Regions from separate parts of the Lentibacillus juripiscarius genome, predicted to be linked through region 2. Evidence: riboswitches for the same ligand, from Rfam matches in the RefSeq annotation. Region 2 holds a riboswitch; the other holds the start of a gene.

Region 1 (7,916 bases), on a different contig from region 2:
ACTCTCCTTCTTCCGGCAATTCATTCTCGATGATAGAATTGGGAATTGCTTTATCCGCCGGACTATACAGAAGCAAACTGACACTGGATTTTCCATCTCGGCCCGCTCTGCCTATTTCCTGAATAAAAGATTCAATTTGAAGTGGAAAGTGATAATGGAGAATCAGCCGGATGTTGTGTTTATTAATGCCCATTCCAAATGCACTTGTGCAGCAAATAACATCGATTTGGTCATTCATGAACTGCTGTTGAATGGTAATTCTGTCCATTTGATCCATGTCACCGTGATAAAATGCAATACGGTGTGAAGGCACTTGTTCGGAAAGATATGCTGCTGTCTCCTCCGTTTTCCGTTTGCTCGAAAAATAAATCAATGCTGGTACCCGGTATCGTTTTAACAGACGAACGATGATTTCCAATTTCTCTTTGTCACCGGTTACTTCTTTCACCGCGAACGTTATATTGTCCCGATCCATTGGGTATATATGTTTCTTCATGTCAGGCCTGCCCAAGGATCTTGCAATATCACGCTGCACTTCCGGTGTTGCTGTAGCACTCAAGGCCATGACAACGGGATGATTCAATGCTTTTAAAACCTCTTCAAGTCGCAAGTAATCAGGGCGGAATTCATGTCCCCATTGCGAGATGCAATGGGCTTCATCTACAACAAACAGCTTGACATGCATCTGCTGCAATCGATGGATGATTTCATTCTGTTGCAGAAGTTCCGGGGATACATAAATTAATTGGTAATGGTTTAATTCCCGGAAAACACGTTTCTTTTCCAATGGGTTCATAAAACTGTTTAATGCTACTGCAGATTTTATTCCTGCAGCCTTTAGCTGTTTAACCTGGTCTTCCATTAACGAAATAAGCGGTGAGACCACAATCGTTACGCCACCTGTTAATGTTGCAGGCAATTGATAGCATAATGACTTGCCAGAACCCGTCGGCAATATACCCAATACATCGTTTCCGTCCATGGCATCACTGATGATCTCTGCCTGTCCAGACCTGAACGAATCTATGTTAAATTTTTCCCATAGCTGCTGTTTCAGCATACGTATATTCAATTCGGATCCCCACTTTTTGTCTCATTTAAAATCCATCCAGTTGCTGCGCTCAGCATGAAGTGCTCGTTAACTTGGAAATCGTTCTGTGGCAAGTACGAGCCGGATCTGAAAATAACTGATGGATTCACCGACTTCCTGTTTAATATCTTTTAATTTATAGGACAAAGTTTTCTGCGCAGCCTTCTCTATTTCCGTCTGTTCAGTGGAATTCACATACTTACTGAGTGGGAACTCGTCGTCATACAAGGCAATTTCAACCAGGTGATCGTAAATGGTGTTCAATTTCAGACGCCGTACCACTGCGATTTCTTCTGCCTCGTATTGTTTGTCCAGCAGGGTTTTTGTTTTTTCAGCTGATTTCGATAACCCGGACTCTGTCGGAAGCTCACTTTTGATACGTCCCAGGAGCGGATATAATGGATACTCTTTTTCGATGATTGTCAACATGCGATGTATAAGAGCTGTTTTGTATAAAGGGACATCAAGTCGTTCGATATCATACCGTTCGCCTACCTGAAAACTGCTTAATCCATATTGCTGATAGCCTGTCAGACTATCGGTAAAAATAGATGCCTCTAAATCGGTAAAGTGGCCCAGAATTTGATACAGTTCTTTGTATAGCCCATTCAGATATGTATCCTGTTCCTTTCGATATCGGTAAAACGCTTGTTTCACCCAGTCTGTTACAACGGGTTTATCAACAACTGGGATAAAATTCAGGTTGCCCATCCTACTGTTTGTTAGTGTCTGAATAAGCAGCAGCAATCGTTCCAGAAAAACAGGAGCTAAACGGCAATAATGAAGTCCATTGAAATATCGAAGCGGCAGTTTTTCCTTCTGTTTATCCATCCAGCTGGAAGCTTCCTGGGTTGGGACTGCGGCCGATTCACTCCTTAATGGAAGATAGCCATTTTTTTCAAGTTTCTGTATACGCTCGTCAAAACTCCGCTTTCGAAGTGTTGGATATATACCGTAAAATTGTTCCAATTGATAAAGATGCGCATCCTGTACCGTTTGGATGGAACGTTTCCCCTTAAGCAGGTGAAAAACGGCGGATATGCTTCGCCCGGCCTGAAATCGTGCGCAGCATGTCAGTATGATCGTATCAAAGAACATGGCCAGTCCCCTCTTTTCAGCATTTTTTCCGTGAAATGCTCTCTATTTTATTTTAACATGTTATACACTGGTTGAAATGTTTAAGAGCCCGTTTTACAATAAATTATAGAGGTTGTTCAAAAAGTGCCCTTTTTATCCTCCTTTTGAACACGATTTATAGTTAGATGATAGTCTAGGGCAGTAAAGGGATGAGATAGATGCCTAAATTTACGATAGTCGATCAGGAAACTTGCATCGCTTGTGGGGCGTGTGGGGTTAGCGCGCCTGAGCTTTATGATTACAATGATGAGGCGCTTGCTTACACAGTTGCTGATGATAATCATGGGACAACTGCAGTCCCCGAAGATTTTCAGGATGATATGCTGGATGCATTTGAAGGCTGTCCAACTGATTCCATTAAAGTTGCAGACAGTCCTTTCGATGGGAATCCACTTAAATTTGAGGATGACTGAAGAGAAAGCCGATATTTTATCTTTAACACATTTATTGAATAAATCAACAAAAGCGTTCTTAGTGGATTCGACCGATAAGAACGCTTTTTGTTTATCAAGCAGCAGGGGTGATTGGGTTTGCTCCTGGAGGGACACTCAATGGACTGGTCAAATCATATGGACCGACCTGCTTCTGCCCCGTATTCAGAAACATGACTTGATCATACCCGAAATTTTTAGCCGTCATTAGAATAGCGTCAATCATAGTGACCAAATCTTGACCGTGCGGCACTGTATTGCCGGGGTCAAAGGAAATACGGAGCTCCCGGCCTTCATCACTGACGGAGAGTTCGGCCGATTCCGGTACTGTCCTGGAAACATGGAACGCTTCCTCATCCTTTTTCATTTCCGCTATAGCTGTTTGGAAATCAGCCTGCTCATCAATTGGTATTTCAATCAGGAATTTTCTGCTTCCTTCTTCCGACTGATAGGTTTTATAAACATTTTTCCGGGTTTTTAATGGTAGCTGCTGGACAGTTCCAATTTTACCCAGACTTATTTCTTTGTTAAATACGACTTTTTCTACTTGATAAGGCCGGAACATGCTTGCGAGCAGTTTTTGCAGCATATTAGGCCCACTGGATCCCTCTTCAGCAATAGGAAATTTTTCCGGAAAGTCTGCTTTCACCTGCTGATTGGCTTCATCCAGCTGGAATGTTGTGTCACCGAATACATAGCTGCTGGTTCCCCATCTGTCTTCCTGCAAATGCCGTCCTAATTCATTCAGATAGTCATTTTTATCTGCTGTATCAGGAACAACAAGAGATAGAGGGATGACATATTGTCCCTGAAGATCGGCAACAGCACCATGAATGACAGATGGCTCGTTATCTGCTGAGTGCATGACAAGGGATTCCGGCGCCTTATCCTGCTGGGAATACGTGTGAGGAGTTTCTTCATTTTCAGCGGTATCCTTCATGACGTTCGCATTGTCATCTTCTTTACCGGTAATGGCCCGATCCAGTGCATGATTGGCGTCTTCCCCCGCATTCTGTATCACTCCATCATTCAGCATCAGTGGAACCAGTATAAGGACAAGCCCAAGTGCCATTACACTTGCCAGAACAGGCATCAAAGCAAACCGTTTCTCTTTGTTCCGGCCATGAACGTGACGACGTTTAGAGGAGATACGCTGAAACAAAGCATCTTTATCCAGATTGTCGTGGATTCTTGGCATCTGTTTCAATGTTTCTTTCAGCTGTTCTTCACTATTGTTCCATTTTTTCATTATGCATCTCCTCCTTCCTGCTGTTCTGCATTCATATAGTTACGCAGCTGCTTCAGTCCGCGGTGCTGTGTCGTTTTTACTTTACTGACACTGAAATTCAATATCTCCGCTGTTTCCTGGATGCTGAACGCCTGCAAGTAACGCAGCAGGAGAACGCTTTTCTGATCGGGTGTACATTTATCCAAGTAATAGTACACTGTTTGGATCATGTCATTCTGAACGGCAATTTCATCAGGAAGTGCATGTTGATCTGGAATGAATTGACCCTTCTCATGCCAGTCAAAAAACTCCAGAATCCGTTTTCGCTTCCTTTTTTGTTTACGAAAATAATCAATCGTAATATGCCGGGCTATAGAAAAGAGCCAAGTTTTCTCGCTGCTATCTCCTTTAAACGAACCATAGGACTGCATTACTTTAATATATACGTCCTGAACGAGGTCTTCACATGTCTGTTTATCCTTCACCATATAAAAAATAAACTGGTATAAATCATCGTGGTAATTCTCGTAGAAATGCTCGAAAATGGAATCCATCCCAATCCCCCGTTCATCTCAATAGTCGTCCGCAGCCACTGGTACGTTACACTTATTTTAACTATAGTACAAAAATACCAACCTGTTTCAGTTGGTATTTTGTAATGAAAAACGATTTTTGGCATACTTTGTAAAAAAATAAGATATCATTGGATAAAGCAGAATAATAAAGATACCGTTCCCAATTGCATGGTTTGTGTCAAATATAAGTCCGCTTAAGTAATACGGCAGAAAGCTCCCGGAAATCGAATAGGCTGTAAGTGAAATAATGAATCCATATAAATAGCCACTGAATACAGCAAACAATACAATAACGTAAATGGGCACTCTTCTCGGGTACTTACCGATCAGGCCGCTGATAAGCCCAATTAAAGCCCAGGAAACAACCTGCCAGATGGTCCAGATGCCCATCCCCAGCAACATATTGGAAAGAAATGTTGTTAATAGCGCCAACAGGATGGCTGCCACCGGACCGAGAAGCAAACCGCAAATGATAACCAATGAAGTGACCGGCTGCACATTCGGCAGAAACGCAAAAGCACTTCTCCCAACAACAGCAAGTGCAGCCAAAAGGGCCAGTAATGTCAGCTTATAGGTGCTCATTTGTTTATTATTCATAAGAATGCAAATCGAAGTTCACTTCATCGCCCGGTGACAACTCATAGGACGATGCGCCGACATTGGCCATTTCGCCATTCACTGTAAACATCCATGCTTTCTCTTCCCCTTCTTTCGGGGCCACACGTTCAATTGAGGTAATGAATTTGCCATCCTGCTCTGTTTCCACATAGAAGTTTTCTTTCAGGACGTCCATCAATATGGCGCCTTCTTCAACTTCGATTTCTTTTTCGTGGATGTATTCTCCCCCGTTATCTTTGGTTATCGTAATGGTGACGGTGTCTTCGCTTTGCTCCTCTGTATTTTCATTTTCTTCTGCCTGCTGGGTCTGATTGCCAGTCTGGGACTGCTGTTCTTCATCAGCTCCACAGCCGGCAATAAAGCCCGCAATTAAAAGCATGGACGCAAAACGCAATAACCATTTGTTCATTTTCCATTCCTCCTGTTTTGTTTGGTAGAGCACATGCAGAAAAGAAAACCGTGTTTATGCTTCGCTGCTGGATTAAGGCCTGTTTGGAAGACTTGGTACCGATATATTTTTTACAAAAAAAAGCTACCCCCTTCTGAGGATAGCTTCGGCAGACAATCGAAACATACATCACCATATGTTCCCGGTTGTCCCAATCACTCAAGTCCTCGGAGCATGGAAACATTCAATGGTGGCAGGTCTACTGACTTGTGATTCAAACCTACTTCAGGCCCTTCCCGCATGAATCAATCATACAGTGGCTATTGCCTGTTTTGTATGTCACTTACAGTTGCGAGGACAGTTCCAGACTTTCACTGGATTCCCTTTTAAGAGGTTGTTCAAAAGTCCGGTAAAAAGGCCTCGAAATACTCGGACCCCTTTTATCCTTTTTTTGAACACGCACTTTAAAACACCACTATTTAAAACAGCTATTCAATTCCGACATCATCATATCACAAAATTCGCTGTCGAACCAGTATCTTTTCCAGTAATTGCACTATTGCCCGGGCTGCTGCGGCACGTTAAGTGCAAAAGTTGTGCCTTCATTCATTCTGCTTCTGACAGTAATGGTGCCGTCATGGGCTTCGACAATATTTTTGGCAATCGCCAGCCCGAGTCCGGTCCCTTTTTTCTTTCCATTCCGTGTCCGGGACTTATCATCCTTGTAAAACCGTTCAAACACAAATGGTATGTCATCTTCCGGGATACCGGCACCATTGTCCTCAATAGACACATGGAAACTGGATTCCGTATTCTCCACAGTGACAGTGACAAAGCCATTTTCCCCGGTATGGCGGATTGCATTATCAATTAAATTGGTAAACACTTGCTCCATTCGGTCCGGGTCCATTTCAACCGTTTCTCTTTCCAGTTGTTTCTCCAGACTTAGTGTCACATTATTTTCTTCTGCCAGGCCTTTAAATTTCTTTAAAATACGATCTGCATAGGCATTGACATCAACAGATTCCTTGTTCAGCTGATTGTGACCGGCTTCCATCCGGGCTAGGTCAAGCAATTCATTGACAAGCCGGCCCATTCGCTTCGATTCCTCAAGGATAATCTGTGCCAGTTCATTTTTTTCTTCTTTCGATTCTGCAACGCCATCAACGATTGCCTCGCTGTATCCCTGGAGCATGGATATAGGTGTCCTTAGTTCATGGGACACATTGGCAATGAAATCTTCCCGCAATTTATCGGACCGTCTTTCCTCCGTCATGTCCCGGAGTACTGCGACAGCCCCCCGGACATAGGACTGATCATATAGGGGAGTCATAATCATTACCCATGTGCGCCCCTGTGTCGTGATTTCCTGAAGTGCTTCATTTTCATCATGAATAACACTTTGCAGCAGCTTATTCAACGGTTCCGGGGCCCTTGGACTATCTTGTTTCTTCTCCAGACCGTTCTCATAATATAAGTTTTCAATAAACATGTCAGCAGGTGGGTTCGTTATTAACATATCTCCATTGCGGTTAAGCGTAATGACCCCATCAGCCATCGAACTGACAATGCTGGAAAACTGTTCTTTTTCCTGTCTTAGCGCATTAATATGAAATTTGAGCTGTCTGCCCATCCGGTTGAATGCCATTGCCAATTCACCAATTTCATCATGGGTGAGTATCGGGACTTTCGTGTTGAACTCCCCCCTTGTGAGATCAATTGCCGCCTCTCGCATTTTAATCAATGGAGATGTAATTCTCGTAGAAAGAAAAAAAGCAAAGATGGTCGTGAGAACAATGGCAATCCCGGCGGCTAGCAGAATAATTTTGGTTGTTTCATTTTTCGTCTCGTTCACAATATCCAATGACTGATAAATAAATACGGCACCATCCTGACCAACAATTGGCGTGCCAACTATCATTGCTTTGATATTTGTATCAGGGAGTATGGTTTGTTTTCTCACATTCTCCTCGTCTACGAATACACTCTTCAGTTCTTTGTCATTCCGCAGCCATTCAGAGTCAAGTTTGTTCAAATCACTGTCCGAGCTATCTGATGTCCAGAATGTCCCGTCTCCAAAAATGACAGAAACCCGGCTTAAGGGGTCTTTCACCAATTCAGCGTTGTCCAGTGCCAGTTCACGGTCATCGTATTGTTCAGCCATTCTTGATACTTTTTGTGCGGTTTGCATCATATCTTTTTCCGCCTGGCTGACATGAAAGTTCTCAAAAAACTCCAGTAATAACACGGTTAAGATAAATAGTACAAAAGAAACTAGCAATAAGATAGTTATTGCTAGTTTACCTACAACACTGCGCCAGAACATTATGCATCATCCACCTCAAACTTGTAACCGACGCCCCAAACCGTCACAATCATATTGGCAGCTTCTTTTGAGACCTTTGTCAGTTTTTCGCGCAGGCGCTTTACGTGTGTATCAACTGTACGC
Region 2 (7,916 bases):
ACGCCATTCCATCCTTTCTTGCTGACGGCACAAGTTGCAGATAAGCACCCATAAGCATTTTACCAAGTAACGGTACGAGCATAACCAGGACATAAATCCCTTCCCCCGCCAGTCTTACCAGCTCATAAAAAATAACGAAGCGCCCGGTAAGAAATACGGTAATCGCCAGAACACCAAATGCGCCGGCCCGGGGATCTTTCATAATTTCCAGCCGTTTGTCAACATCTTTGTAGGAAAAATAGGCATCACTTGTATCCATGAGCCCATCCAAGTGAATGCCCCCGGACAAAAGAATCAACAGCAGCCATAAACCAAACGCTAAGATCATATCAGAAAAAGGTGTATACGACTGAAGCACATATAAAACAAAAGCATAGATGGCACCCTGTACGAATCCAAGTAAAGGGAATGTCCTTAATGCATAAGAAAGATAGAAACGATTGATTGGAAGCTCCCTTTTCATCGGGATGCTAGTGAAAAATTGCAAATTGATACAAACACCAATCAAAATCCCCGTTAACCTAGCCCGCATACGTTTCACCTGACATAACAGCTAACAGCTTTTGCCAATCCAAATAGGTCTCCAAGTGTTCAGCCAGTTTGTCATAATCGGGTCCATGATTGGCCGTTCGGAAAGCGGACCGAACCGTCATGCCGCTGCCCGGATCCTTCAAGCTGTCCTCTTCAGCCAAATGATGGTCAATATGCGGAATCACCCCGAGTACAGGGATTCCAGTATATGCCTCCAGCCACTTCCTTCCAGCATGAAAAGAGGAAATGTCACCACGAAATTTATTAATGACCAGCCCCTTTACCCGCTCCCTTTCTTTCTGTGTCATTAATTCCAGCGTTCCCACAACGCTCGCAAAAGCCCCTCCCCTGTCAATGTCTGTAACCAGGAGAACAGGGACATCCGCCATTTCCGCCACAGCCATATTAGCAAGGTCACGGTCTTTTAGATTCATCTCCACAGGACTGCCTGCACCTTCAATAAAAACAAAATCATACTGCTGATCCAGCTGATGCAGCGCTTCCTTTGTTGTTTGCCCCACCAGATTGTCATAGCTTTTTCCATAATCGCCACCTGGAATGTTATCCACTTTTTCTCCCAGAACGATTACCTCTGTCCGCCCATGTTCACGCGGCTTCAGTAGAATCGGGTTCATCCAAACAGATGGAAGAAGAAAAGCTGCTTCCGCCTGCTGGGCTTGGGCAATGCTCATCTCGTTTCCGTCGGGTGTCCGTACAGAATGACTGGACATATTTTGTGCTTTGAACGGTGTAACAGCATACCCTTTATTCGCAAATAACCGGCAAAGACCGGCAGTGAGAATGCTTTTCCCCACATCGGAAGCTGTTCCCTGCATCATGAATCCCTTCATTCCGCTATCCCTTTCTTCTGGATCGGTATACTGTTTTCCACCAAATAGGCAGCATGCGCCCAGCTGACAATGGTTTGATGGACGCTTCCAAGTATGGATTGATAGTTTCGTGTTAATGCCTCTCGGGACGGGATTCCCTGCGTAACCTCATTGGAAACAACAATCAATCCGGCAGCATTTTCCTGAAGACTTGCGATATCCCTTCCTATACAGTCTATCACGTCCGTTGCTGCCACTATATTTTTTTCAAATAAATAATTGGTTACTAGTGTTGTCACACAGTCCAATACAAGCAAATCCTGTTTCGAAAACCGGCCGGCAATGCGTGCTAGCTCATACGGGCACTCCCATGTTTTCCAATTCATCGATGCGCTTGCCCGGCTTTTCTGGTGGCGGGCTATCCGATTGCGCATCTCACTGTCAGAAGCGACACCACATGCAATGTAGTTCAAATGTAAGGTCTGCTTCTTTCCCCATTCTGCAGCTTTTTTCTCGGCGAACGAGCTTTTTCCGCTGCGCACCCCTCCCGAAACAAAGATCAATTTTCCCTTTTCCATTGACGTAAGGCCTCCATCAGCAATTGGTTTTCTGGTAATCATGCTGTCCTCGCTTGATACCGCCGAATTGCCTTTTTCGTTTCGGTAAAAACACTTTTGCCGATCAGTTGACCGAGTTCCGTCGCTGTTCCTGCATAGGGCAATGTCTCCCCGTGCTGGGTTGCAGCGATGAGCATGCTGTCTGTCGACGTTCCCGTGGCGATCGTATCGGTCCTGCTATCTTTTATGTCCAATTCCCTTAATGCCTGCGCCTTTGCTTCTGTTGCGGTCATCATCGCCTGAATAAAAGCTTCTTCCGTTAATTTTCCGTTCACAAACAGCCAAATATTGATGGTTCCGTTCGTTGTCGGTAGAAGCTGTTCGGATGGCCTTGCACTGTCCGTTGCATTCTTAACCCCAGCTGTGACGACAGTCAGGAGGGAAAAGGTTTCTTTTTCCTGAAACCGATACGCAGCATCCTCCAATGGAACGGCAGTCATCATGCCAACGGTTCGTGAAAGGTCAAATCCATGCTGCACAAGATAGTCGCCCATCTCCTGTTTATGATCCGAACAATTATAATCAGTTGTCACATGCCGATTAACAAAGAAGCTATTCCAGCCTAGTCCAGCTCCACACACTCCCGAAGATAAGGTCCTTAACGGCAGTGGCGACGTGAGAGTAATATGTTCCGGCGTCACGTTCAACATGGAGGAATCAATGATAACCTCGCCCTCGCCCGGCCATTCACCAGCTTCGGCAGGGATTAAGTGCATTTGCGGTTTGGCAATCGCCGGATGCGGATGCTTGCTCACCTCGGTTTGGTACACGTCATTGATCACAGACTCTGTCAGCACCCCATCCGGCATATCTAACGCCCTGGTTCGTCCATCATGCATGAGAAGCAACCGGTCGCAATACAGACTTGCCAGGTTGACATCATGAAAAATCGACACAACAGTGAGCTCTTGCTTATGGACACTTCTTTTCAACAAATCAAGCAAATCCTTCTGATAGGCTAAATCCAGATGATTGGTCGGTTCGTCCAGCAGTAATATATCCGGCTCCTGGGCTAAGGCTTGCGCGAGGAACACACGCTGCTGTTCGCCACCTGACAATTCCTGTAAAGAATGGTGCTGAAAACCAGCTATCGTTGTCTGCTCCATAACCGTCTGCAATACGTTTTCATCCTCCGATGTCCACGTTTGAAAAAAACCTTGATGATGTGCATACCTCCCAAGCGCGACCGTTTCCTTTACCGTATAAGGAAACGCATGGGATGTAAGCTGTGGCAAAACGGCCATTTTCCGGGCCAATTCTTTCTGAGAAAAATGAAATAGATCCTTGTTATCCACCTGAATGACCCCGGCCGTACACGGAATCAAGCCACTGATCATTTTCAGCAGGGTCGTTTTCCCGCTCCCATTTGGCCCTAAAATGCCAAAGAATTCGCCCCGGGAAACGGAAAAACTAATATCCTGAATGACCGGCTGCTCCTCATAACCGCCTGAGACATGTTCCAGTTTCAGCATTACAAACCGCCTCTCATTCCATTGCGTTGTTTCATTAAAATAAATGCAAATGCGGGCGCACCGATTAATGCAGTAATCACGCCAATTGGCAAAATAGTCGGCGAAATAATCGTTCGTGATACTAGATCAGTCAGCATTAAAAAACCAGCGCCGATTAAGATCGACAGCGGCAGAAGATGAATATGATCCGGCCCCCATAAACGCCTTGTCAGATGGGGAATCACCAAGCCGACAAAACCAATTGCTCCGGAAACCGCCACTGCCGCACCAGTCAATATGGATCCAGCAACAAGGACCATTAATTTCCGCTTTTGTACATCAACACCCAAGTGCTGTGCCCGTTCTTCTCCAAAAGCGAGCGCATTTAATTCTTTGCTGTTCATGAACAATAACAAGGATCCAAGGATAAAAAACGGGATAATGATACCGATGTGACTCCAGCCTCGCATGGATACACTCCCGAGCAGCCAGCCCATGATTTGCTGCAGCTGGTCACCTGTAAACGCAATAATTAACGAAATAAAGGAACCTAAAAAGGAACTGAAAATAATTCCGGTTAAAATAATGGTCTCCACCCGCATCGCCCGGTCCACCCGTTTGGCAAAAAACAGTACAAGAAAAATCGTCATTAAGGCCGCTGCAATGCTTAAGACCGGTAACGTGTAAAGTCCTAGAAACGGAATCGAAATGTTAAAAAACAACGTGGCAACCGCCCCAACCGAAGCACCGGAAGAGACACCAAGAATGTATGGGTCCGCCAATGGATTTCGCAATAAGCCTTGGAAGACCGCTCCAGCAATGGCAAGCGATCCGCCAACGAAACCGGCAAGCAGCACTCTCGGCAAGCGAATTTCAAAAACAATATTTCGATACATGGAATCAACTTCCTCAGCGATAGGTAAGCGAAAAATCTGTGCACCAATAATCCTCACTATATCGGAAATAGGAATGAAAACACTGCCAATGGATACCGCCGTCAGCAAGGAAATGATTAAGAATGCCAACGACAGCACATAGGCAACTACATAGTTACTCTTCAAATATCTCCGGGTAGACAACCTTTGCAATCTCCTTTGCACCTTCCGTCAGCCGGGGACCTGGGCGACTCACCAGATCAGAAGGAACATCATACACTTGTTCATTCGCCACCGCATTCATGTCACCCCAGCCATCCCGGTTCATGACTTTCTTGACCGGATTGTCCACCGTACTTCCATACGTCGTTACAATCACATCAGGGTTCATTTCCAAAATAGCCTCCGGATCGATAGGTACCCAGCCATCTAGTTCTTTAGCGGCATTATCTGCATGGACAACCTGTAATAGGGCATCGAAAAAGGTGTTTTTACCAGCAGTGTAAATGTCCGGAGCTGGAGAAACTTCAAAAAAGACGGATTTCCGCTCATCTTCACTGACTGCTTCGGCTTTTTCGCTAATGGAAGCAAAGTCCTCTTTCATACCGCTGACTATATCAGCTGCTTTTTCCTCGGTACCCGTAACCTTCCCAATCTGCTTAATCGATTGATACGTCCCTTCAATATCCTGTGCATCATGAACGACAAACACATCAATACCGGAATCACGAAGCTGTTGCAGTCCTTCCTGCGAACTTTCGGCACTGGACGCATGCGCAAGGACAAGATCAGGTTTCAGACTGATAATGACTTCTATATTCATTTCCAGTCCACCAATTCTTTCCTTTTCCTTTACCTCTTCCGGATAATTATCGTGATCGGAGACACCAACGATTTCATCCCCCAATCCAAGCGCAAAGGCAATCTCCGTATTACTTGGAATGACAGAAACAATTCGCTCCGGCTTGTCATCAATCGTCACTTCATTATCAAGGGCATCCGTTACCGTCAACGGAAATGCCGATTCCGCCGTTTCCCCTGTGTCCTCCGTCTGTTCCGAACTATCATTGGTGCTTTGGTCCTGACTCCCCGTGTCCGTACCCCCGGAGCCGCACCCAATTAACAGCCCAGCAGTAAACATGGACACCAATAAAAACAACAAAACCCTCTTCATATAATCTCCCCCAATTTTCGGGACAGGAGGACAGGCCCCTTGCCCCGGTTCCTTCCTTGTTTGACGACGCGGGTTGATAAACCTGTCCCGCATTATCCCGCGTTCGTCACCTGGACAATAAAAAAAACATCTTCACGAGAAATGAAGATGTGTATGTAAAAGGGCAAGAACCACCATAATCAAAAACACTTGTCCCTTTACACCTTCCTATTCCCCGTAGGTTTGGTGCACAAATGGCAATAGGCAGGTCTCCTGGCTTAAGGTCATCACTAACTGCACCTTCCCATACATACAAATGTACAGTGGTCATTGCAGCCAGCTTGCAAATACAGTGACGGGATCGCGTTGGATTCGCACCAACTTCCCTATTATGATTTCGTATTACAGTTCGTGTTCAAAAAGGAGGATAAAAAGGACCGAGAAGTTCAAGGAGGCGCAGCTTTGAGTAGCGGAATGTATGCATTTAATACATGAGCACAAGGAAAGCTTCCCTGAACCCGCATCGCACGCAGGAAAAGTGTATTTCTTTTCCAAGGAACGGAAAAGCAAGCCAACGAAGAAATTCGAAGTGTCATTTTTTACCGGACTATTTGAACAACCTCTTACAGAAATCACCTATACCACTAAACTATTAAATTATCGCTATGACAAAAGTATACAAAATTCTGTACCATTTGTCACTATTTTCGATAGGCGGCGGGATGTGGGACAGACACCCACCTCCCCCCGTCTCATCCTCTTGTTAATACTCTAATAATCGCAATGGCAACACCTGCAACGCCCTCACCGCCAAGCAAACCAGATGATACAATCAACCCGCGTTCCTTGGTATCCTTGTCTTTGTTAACTTTTGATACTATAAAGGCGACTAAACCACCTAAAAATGCAGTACTTGATATATACATCGGTAAATAGATACCTAACCCTAAAACCATTCCGGGTATATTTAGCACATACAAGACTATTCCAATAACTAAACCTGCCCAAAAAGCTGTAACATCAGGCAGTCCTCCCACCATAGTTGAAACAGCATAAGCTTGAGGTGCCGGGAGATCCGTGCCTGGCCCCATTGCACCATATGCCTCATGCATAACAAACAGAACAATAACGGAGACAACCGCTCCTATAATCCCACCAATGGATTCCGATATAATCTGCGCACGCGGATTGGTTCTCAGAATGTTACCGGACTTAAAGTCATTAAGAACATCACCTGTCAATCCACAAGCAATTGCCACAACAGCAGCAATTAAAAATGCTGCGATCACTGTCGTGTCAAGTATAAATGTAATCACCAACAAAATGATAATCCCAAACACTTCCATGGGATTAATACTTGTTTGGCCAGTAACCGATGCAGACATTGCGGTCATAATCCAAATTCCTAAAATGGTTAAAACACTAGCAAGCAATGTCATGTCTGTAAAGGTGGTTAAGAAAAAGGCAACGGCCGCAAACATAATTGGGGACCATTTTAAATTGATGTCACTTTGTTTCACTGCTTTTCCGCTAATCAGTGGACCATATAGTTGCTTGGCTTTAGGTAAAATCCCTTTAAATAGTATTCCTGCACCTGTGCCAACCATCAATCCAATGCCAAGACTATCTTTAAAGGCATTTGCCGCTTCCACATCCGAAAACCAGCCTTGAGCTACTCCAACGGGAATCAGGAAGAAGTACGAAAATACGGATCCCAGGAACCAAACTCCTGTCAAGAAAGGTCCGATTATATAACCGACTCCTAAATTCATAAGCGAAAACCGAAAGCCAAAAAAGATATTGTTTGCAGCAAGAGCCGTCGAGTTCCAAATACCGGGTATCCACCCTAACCCATCCCGAATGGCTGTGAAAATAGCTGCCAAACCAAGCGTGGCAAATAGTGTTTTGGCCTTTGAACCACCCTCATCACCTGTTAAAACAGTTTCAGCTGCTGCCACTCCCATTGGATAAGGCAACTTTTCCTGTTCCACAAAAAATTTCCGAACAAGTGCGGTGAAAATTACACCCATTATTGTTCCTGATAAAGTTACCGTGAGCAGCGTCCAGAAACTGATGCTGACATCTTGATTTAACATCCATAAACCTGGAATCGTAAATGCAAGACCGCCGGCAACCATACTTCCTGCAGACATAGCGGTATGGGTTACATTAATTTCATTTAGGTTCGTCCTGCCAAGCCCCTTTAACACCGCCATTGACAGCAATGCAACAAAAATAATCGGCCACGGTAACGACCCCATTCTTAACGCAACATACATCGAGCTGGTTGTAATAATAATAGAACCAAACGCACCAGTGATGATTCCTCTTATCGTTAGCTGCTCTTTAAATGATGAAGCATAACGGTGACCTTCCCCTGTACCTTCTACCGAGGAATCGGTATAATTTCGCTTCGTACTTTCCATTGTTTTTTCCCCTCTTGATAAATAAAGTGTTTC

The links. Region 2 has a riboswitch for cobalamin ahead of ACFSUO_RS13880 (ABC transporter substrate-binding protein). Riboswitches for the same ligand answer to the same signal wherever they lie in the genome.
Region 1: another riboswitch for cobalamin. It lies ahead of ACFSUO_RS15115 (DUF4430 domain-containing protein); the one in region 2 lies ahead of ACFSUO_RS13880 (ABC transporter substrate-binding protein).

The regions. Positions count from the first base shown of each region.
Region 1 is NZ_JBHUNA010000040.1:23,087-31,002, forward strand. Features, by position in the region: gene ACFSUO_RS15085 (RecQ family ATP-dependent DNA helicase) at 1-1,072, opposite strand, end outside; gene ACFSUO_RS15090 (helix-turn-helix domain-containing protein) at 1,139-2,188, opposite strand; gene ACFSUO_RS15095 (ferredoxin) at 2,386-2,640, shown strand; gene ACFSUO_RS15100 (hypothetical protein) at 2,735-3,907, opposite strand; gene sigX (RNA polymerase sigma factor SigX) at 3,907-4,440, opposite strand; gene ACFSUO_RS15110 (ECF transporter S component) at 4,528-5,058, opposite strand; gene ACFSUO_RS15115 (DUF4430 domain-containing protein) at 5,051-5,488, opposite strand; cobalamin riboswitch at 5,703-5,905, opposite strand; gene ACFSUO_RS15120 (ATP-binding protein) at 6,024-7,793, opposite strand; gene ACFSUO_RS15125 (response regulator transcription factor) at 7,793-7,916, opposite strand, start outside.
Region 2 is NZ_JBHUNA010000034.1:3,705-11,620, forward strand. Features, by position in the region: gene ACFSUO_RS13855 (adenosylcobinamide-GDP ribazoletransferase) at 1-532, opposite strand, end outside; gene ACFSUO_RS13860 (cobyric acid synthase) at 522-1,382, opposite strand; gene ACFSUO_RS13865 (bifunctional adenosylcobinamide kinase/adenosylcobinamide-phosphate guanylyltransferase) at 1,379-1,939, opposite strand; gene ACFSUO_RS13870 (adenosylcobinamide amidohydrolase) at 1,978-3,450, opposite strand; gene ACFSUO_RS13875 (FecCD family ABC transporter permease) at 3,450-4,517, opposite strand; gene ACFSUO_RS13880 (ABC transporter substrate-binding protein) at 4,480-5,478, opposite strand; cobalamin riboswitch at 5,704-5,882, opposite strand; gene ACFSUO_RS13885 (OPT/YSL family transporter) at 6,210-7,883, opposite strand.